2 regions of the Pseudoalteromonas sp. S4741 genome follow, and region 2 is predicted to be linked to the other one. Evidence: predicted binding sites of a transcription regulator. Region 2 holds the regulator's gene; the other holds the start of a gene.

Region 1 (3,424 bases), on a different contig from region 2:
TCCCCAACAGCATTCTGTAACGGATCATGCCATTGATGATCACAACCACCGCTGTTAATAAAAGTGTGGCGAACGACACACTAATAGCAATAAAGGTTAGATGTGATTGATTTGTTTGCTCGTTAATTATCGGGCTTGTTGTAATAAATCGCGTAGCGGCCATGCCCATAAAATGCATACCAGCCACGGCAAGGCCAAGAATAAGGGCACAAATAATACGATTATGCACAGGCGTTAATTTTTTAAAGTGTGCTGGTAAATGAAAGCGTGCATAAAGACTTATAAAAGACAGCAGCACTGCAACAACAATTGAAGCGCCAAACCATATTGGATCATAACGAAGTAAAGGACTTAATTGCATCGCGGCCATACCGCTGTAATGCATGGTACCAACACCCGCGCCAAATAAAAGAGAGCTTAGAATTAAATTGATAATACGAGGGTGAGAGCTATATGTTTTCAAACAAGAAAAAGCAATGGTACATGCCAGTAAAGCCGGTATAAACGATACAAAAGTGAGTGTGGGGTCGTATTCAATTGTAGTGCACAAAGAAAATGCGAGCATTGCAATAAAGTGCATGCTCCAGATCCCTCCGGCAAGGACTAAGGCTGCGGTTATATTGGCTAACTTTCGATAAGATTTAAAATGTGTATTATTTGCTAAATCGAGAACGTGCAAAGAAAAATAAGCTGCAAAAATTGCGGTGAGTATAGATAATGTCACTAAACTTGGGTCGTATACACCATTAATAATTAGGCTTGGATCTGGTTCGTTTATAAAAAAATTAGCTAACATCAATCATTCACATAATAACTCTTAAATTCAGTCTAATATAAAATACAATAATAATCACAAGGTATTGAGTTATAAATAACAAAAGTAACGTAAGTGTTTTAAGCTCTAAACCATACTATTTATTGAGTAGCACTAAATGCATTGTTATTAAAATGGCATTTAGTGGGGATTATTTATAGATTAGGCGTTATGGTACAAGGTAAAATAAAACCCAGTGGTTAATTATAAATAGGCAGCATTCATTGTTGGATTACACTTTAAAGCGTAGTAAGCGAAGAAAAACAGTGGCTATCAAAGTCGCACAACGTGAGCTTACGGTATATGCGCCCCATTTTGTAACGAAAACACAAATTAATGAATGGCTGTTAAGTAAACAGGACTGGATTGATGCTCAGTTACATAAGCAACAAATTCAAGCCGATACACGACAGTTTCCACTCAAAACCCAGAGTATTAAATTATTTAATGAAGCTGTTAATGTGCAATTTGAAAACGCAGCACGCACTCAATGGCAGCAGCACAATGAAAGCCAAACGCTGTTACTGAGTATTTCTTCACGTGTAAAGCATCAAACGCAAATGTATCAAAGTTTGCTAGAGCAGTTTTTGCATGAGAAATTAGAAAGTTATATTGAAATGCGAGTTAACGATTATTGTCAGCTGATGGGTGAAAAGCTACCGAGTAATATTCGTATTCAATTGTATAAACGTCGCTGGGGTAGTTGTAATCGCAGGCGTGAACTAACCTTCAACTTACACTTGGCAAGTGCACCGACATGGGTCATTGACTACGTGATTGTTCATGAATTAGCACATTTAAAATATTTAAATCACAGCGCTCAATTTTGGCAACGTGTGGGATTATTTTATTCAGATTATAAACAAGCAAGTAACTGGTTAAACAATCATGGTATGAGTTTACAGTGGGTATTTGAATAAAAAGAAATAATGTAGAGAAGAGAAGTGGTGGAGGGAGCTGGATTCGAACCAGCGAAGGCTGAGCCGTCAGATTTACAGTCTGATCCCTTTGGCCGCTCGGGAACCCCTCCAATGCAACGCGGCAGATAATAGCAAACTTCTTATTTAAGTAAAGAAAAAAGCTAAAGAAAATTCAAATTTAGCCGATAAATACTTATTAATTAGTTAAATAGGCTAAAGTCTATGCAGATTGGTGATTTGTTAATCACGGAGAGCCAGTTAAAAACGAGGCTTAACGAAAGTGTGCACGAAAACCGCCGAGGCGAGTTTGCACTTTTATTAGCAATGCTCTCTCACGATGCACTCGATTTTAGTGAATTCCACCTACCCAAAAGTGACACTAAGCATTATCAAGCTGATGAAGATGCTTTGCGTAAACAATTTGGCGCAGGTCCAAAGCAGCCATTAGCGCCAGATACCTTTAATATGTTAATTGGTAAAAATAACACAGAGCTTTTAGCAAAAATGGGAAGCGCTGTAGGGATGAGTGATATAAAGTTAACTCAGTGCTTAAAGCCTGAGCCATTTAATATTCGTGATGATAAAAACCACATTCCACTGACTGTCATTGATAACTGTGAACTAGCAGTCCGTCGACGAATTCAAAATACCAACACCGAGCTATCAAACCCTCAAATGGATGCGGTGGCATTTTATGATGATTTACAAAATGAAGCTATCCACCAGCCATTACATTTGTTTAGTGCCTAATTATATGTGTTCAATTGCTGCTTTATACATGCCATTTGATTGTAATAAACTGAGTTTATAGTAGAAAGTAACTATTGATTTTATAGATGCTTTATTTTAATAACTGATTTAATATAAAAAAAGCATCCAAAATTTAAATGCAATTGCTATAATGGCGCAAATGGTATGACATTAAATGCCATTATCATTAAACCAAGGTAATTAGGAACGTAATGAAGAAAACATTCACGCTGAATCATGAGAAAATCAAATACCCTCGTATGGTTGATGCTGCAAAGCATGAAGTGAAAAAATATTTGAAAAGAGAACGTAATAAAACTTTACCTGTTGATGCCGACTACTGGGCATTTGATTGTAAGTTTGGTAACACGGTTGAAGAAGCCCAAGTGGTTCACGTTGCTGAAATTAACAATCACATCAGTGAAATTGAAAAGCAAGGTTTAACTTCTTTTTACTTAGAGATTTTAGCAAGACCTGCACAGCGTCAAGATTTCGATGAAGATGATGGCGAGTAAAACGCTAATTTGCGTTTAGTGTAGTTTTGAAAATGGGCCTTGTGGCCCATTTTTTGTAGCTGTTATTTATACACTATGACACTTTTTATACTTTTTATTACTGCCGCAAGGGCACGTATCATTACGTTTTACTTTAATATCGGCAACCGGTGTAATCTCACCATCAAGGTATCGCCATTGTCCATCTTCTTTAATAAACCTTGAATTTTCTGCCAACTCGCAATATAAATCTTGATAAAAGTAGTGAGCTTTAAATGTAACAAACCCTGTTTCATCATTATAACCAGAGTCTAATATGGTTAAGTTTATAAAACGGCAACTATTTGCAAAATCTTTAATTTCTGAAATTGAGTTTTCAGCTTGTTTTTCTTTTGCATAACTTTCACGAACAAAAACCGCGTTTTTAACAGCATAAGCACTGTAGC
Region 2 (3,424 bases):
GCACTTTAAAAAAGTACAGCTAAGTGGATGTATTTTTACTAAACTTGATGAGTCATTGAGTTTAGGTGAGATTATTAGTATTGCGATTCAAAATCGTCTCCCAATAGGGTATCTTACTAACGGTCAGCGAGTACCAGAAGATATTAGAGTGGCAAATGCCGAAAAACTAGTAAAAAAAGCTGAGCAATTGTATTTAAAAAGAATAAAAGCACAACAATCACGACACCAATCAGTGGCGTCGAGCACAGTAGAGATGTATGATTAACACAGTTTTAGATCAAGCAAGCGGCCTTCGCAAAATGAGCAAGAATAATAATAACGGCGTAAAAGTTATCGCTGTCACCGGCGGCAAAGGTGGAGTGGGTAAAACGAACGTATCCCTTAATACAGCAATCGCGTTAGGCCAACAAGGCAAACGTGTGCTTGTACTAGATGCTGATTTAGGATTAGCGAATTGTGATGTGATGCTTGGACTGCGCGTTGAGCGTAATTTATCTCATGTTTTATCGGGCGAATGTGAACTTGATGATATTTTAGTCGAAGGTCCCGCAGGCATAAAAATAGTGCCTGCAACATCGGGTTCGCAAAGTATGGTTGAGTTATCACCCTCAGAGCACGCTGGACTTATTCGTGCATTTAGTGAACTTAACACCGACTTTGATATTTTAATTGTTGATACCGCTGCGGGTATTTCCGATATGGTGCTGAGTTTTTCTCGCGCAGCGCAAGATGTGCTTGTGGTGGTATGTGATGAGCCTACATCAATTACCGATGCCTATGCTTTAATTAAAGTACTTAGCCGTGAGCACGGCGTTTATAAATTTAAAATTGTTGCCAATATGGTGCGCAGTTTACGCGAAGGGCAGGAATTGTTTGCAAAACTTTCAAAGGTTACCGACCGATTTTTAGATATATCAATGGAGTTGGTTGCAACGGTTCCATATGATGAAAATATGCGCAAATCAACGCGCCGCCAAAAAGTAATTGTTGAGATTTTTCCTGGGTCGCCTGCTGCAATTGCTTTTAAAACACTGGCTACAAAAATTGCTAAGTGGCCAACACCTAGCCAAGCCTCGGGTCATTTAGAGTTTTTCATTGAGAAACTAGTTAGTAACTAACAATGACAATACCGGTGAATAGAGTTATGGGATATCAGTCAGCACAGAATTTAAATATGATTGTTGAAAAGCATGCCTCATTAGTCAAAAAAGTGGCGTGCCATTTAATTGCTCGTTTACCGGCCAGTGTGCAGCTAGATGATTTAATTCAATCGGGTATGATTGGTTTAATTGAAGCTTCAAAAAACTTTGATGCAAGCAAAGGTGCAAGTTTTGAAACCTTCGCCGGTATTCGTATTCGTGGTGCGATGATAGACGAAATGCGCCGAGGCGATTGGGTTCCACGTTCAGTTCACAGAAAAAGCCGTTTGGTTGCAGAGACTATTGTTGCGCTTGAGAACAGTTTAAACCGTGAACCTAAAGATAGTGAAGTTGCTGAAAAACTTGAAATTTCGCTAAATGAGTATCATCATATTTTAAACGATGTAAATGTAAGCAAAGTGTTAGGCATTGAAGACCTTGGTATAGATGACGATGTGATTACACCCCATGGCCAAGATTTAGCACTAGACAAACCGTTTAATAATGTTAAAAATGAACGGTTTAATGAGTCTTTACTCAGTGCAATAAAGTCGTTACCGGAGAAAGATGCAATGGTGCTTTCTTTGTACTATAACGATGAGATGAATTTAAAAGAAATTGGGCATATACTCGATGTAAGTGAATCGCGTGTAAGTCAGATACATGGTCAGGCGATGATTAAGCTTAAAGCAAAAATCAATGACTGGATAAACTAGAAGTAAGTAAATAAAGGTTCAGGCCTCACTGGAGGATGTTTTGGATAAAAACATTAAAATTCTTGTTGTTGATGATTTCTCAACAATGAGACGTATTATTAAAAATCTGTTGCGCGATTTAGGTTTTACCAATGTTCAAGAAGCAGATGACGGGTCAACTGCTTTGCCTATGTTGCAAAATCAAGCGTTTGATTTTGTTGTAACAGATTGGAATATGCCAGGCATGCAAGGTATTGATCTTTTAAGGGCAATTCGAGCGGATGAAAAATTAAAGCATATTCCTGTTTTAATGGTTACAGCAGAAGCTAAAAAAGAACAAATAATTGCTGCGGCCCAAGCAGGTGTTAATGGTTATATTGTTAAACCATTTACTGCAAGTACATTGAAAACTAAATTAGAAAAAGTGTTCGAACGCTTAGGTTAATGAGAGGGAGAGGCTTATGTCAGCACCTGCTGCGCCTCAGATTACTTTAGAACAAGCTCGCCAGTTAGTTGTTTTTTTAGAAAATGGTGAGCAAGATAAAGCGAATCAGTTAATTTTAGAAACAGCTTCACAAGAGCAATCACATTTATTTGCTGAGGTGGGAAAGTTGACTCGTCAACTGCACGAAGCTTTAAAAAGTTTCGAGTTAGACACGCGTTTAACAGACATTACCACTGATGCCATCCCTGACGCAAAAAAACGCCTTAACTATGTCATGGAAATGACAGAAAACGCAGCCAATAAGACAATGGATGCGGTTGAAGCAAGCTTACCATTAGCACAAGAAATCGCTGACGAAATAGCTGATATCAAGCCAACGTGGGATCGTTTAATGAACCGCGAAATAGAGCTTGGTGAGTTTAAATCACTTTGCCATAGTATTGATAAGTTTATGAGCAGTTCTCATCACAAAACCGATGAGTTACAAATGCTGATGACTAATGTGCTGATGGCTCAAGACTATCAAGATTTAACCGGTCAGGTTATTCGCCGTGTTATTGAACTTGTCCGTGAAGTTGAAGAAAGTTTAATTCACCTTTTAACTGCATTTGCAGCGCAAGGTGGTGAGGCTGAACCAACTGAACAACCAGAAAAAATAGAAGATCCCATTGTTGCACAAACACTAGCAGGTCCCGAAGGGCCTATTATTGATAAAGAATCGCGTAATGATGTTGTATCTGATCAAGATGAAGTTGATGATCTATTATCAAGTTTGGGCTTCTAATAGGGGAGTACTGCATGAGCTTTGAAGTCGATGAAGATATTTTACAAGACTTTTTAGTAGAGGCCGGAGAAATCCTTGAGCTTTTATCTGAACAGTTAGTAGAACTGGAAAACAACCCAGATGATACTGAGCTACTAAACGCAATATTTCGCGGTTTCCACACTGTAAAGGGTGGCGCTGGCTTTTTGGCTATGACAGAGCTTGTTGATGCATGTCATGGTGCTGAAAATGTGTTTGATTTACTGCGCCAAGGTGTAAGAACAGTTAACTCTGAATTAATGGATGTGATTTTACAAGCACTGGACACCATTAATGAAATGTTTGCCACGATTAAAAATCGTGACCAGCCAGAGCCTGCGGA

The links. The regulator FliA, encoded in region 2, starts transcription of late flagellar genes. The targets are predictions, from matches to a motif close to CTAAAGNTNNNNNNNNNNNNGCCGATA.
Region 1: a site for FliA is predicted at 1,896-1,922, ahead of CWC30_RS15200 (VC2046/SO_2500 family protein). Genes of this name have one in related genera too.

Annotation. Positions count from the first base shown of each region.
Region 1 covers NZ_PNCN01000120.1:12,780-16,203, reverse strand. The annotation lists gene CWC30_RS15215 (PAS domain S-box protein) at 1-796, opposite strand, end outside; gene CWC30_RS15210 (M48 family metallopeptidase) at 1,042-1,734, shown strand; tRNA gene CWC30_RS15205 (tRNA-Tyr) at 1,760-1,844, opposite strand; gene CWC30_RS15200 (VC2046/SO_2500 family protein) at 1,957-2,484, shown strand; gene CWC30_RS15195 (DUF6172 family protein) at 2,697-2,999, shown strand; gene CWC30_RS15190 (YchJ family protein) at 3,066-3,424, opposite strand, start outside.
Region 2 covers NZ_PNCN01000035.1:26,360-29,783, reverse strand. The annotation lists gene flhF (flagellar biosynthesis GTPase FlhF) at 1-265, shown strand, start outside; gene CWC30_RS06770 (MinD/ParA family ATP-binding protein) at 258-1,118, shown strand; gene CWC30_RS06765 (RNA polymerase sigma factor FliA) at 1,145-1,855, shown strand; gene cheY (chemotaxis response regulator CheY) at 1,896-2,279, shown strand; gene CWC30_RS06755 (protein phosphatase CheZ) at 2,296-3,063, shown strand; gene CWC30_RS06750 (chemotaxis protein CheA) at 3,078-3,424, shown strand, end outside.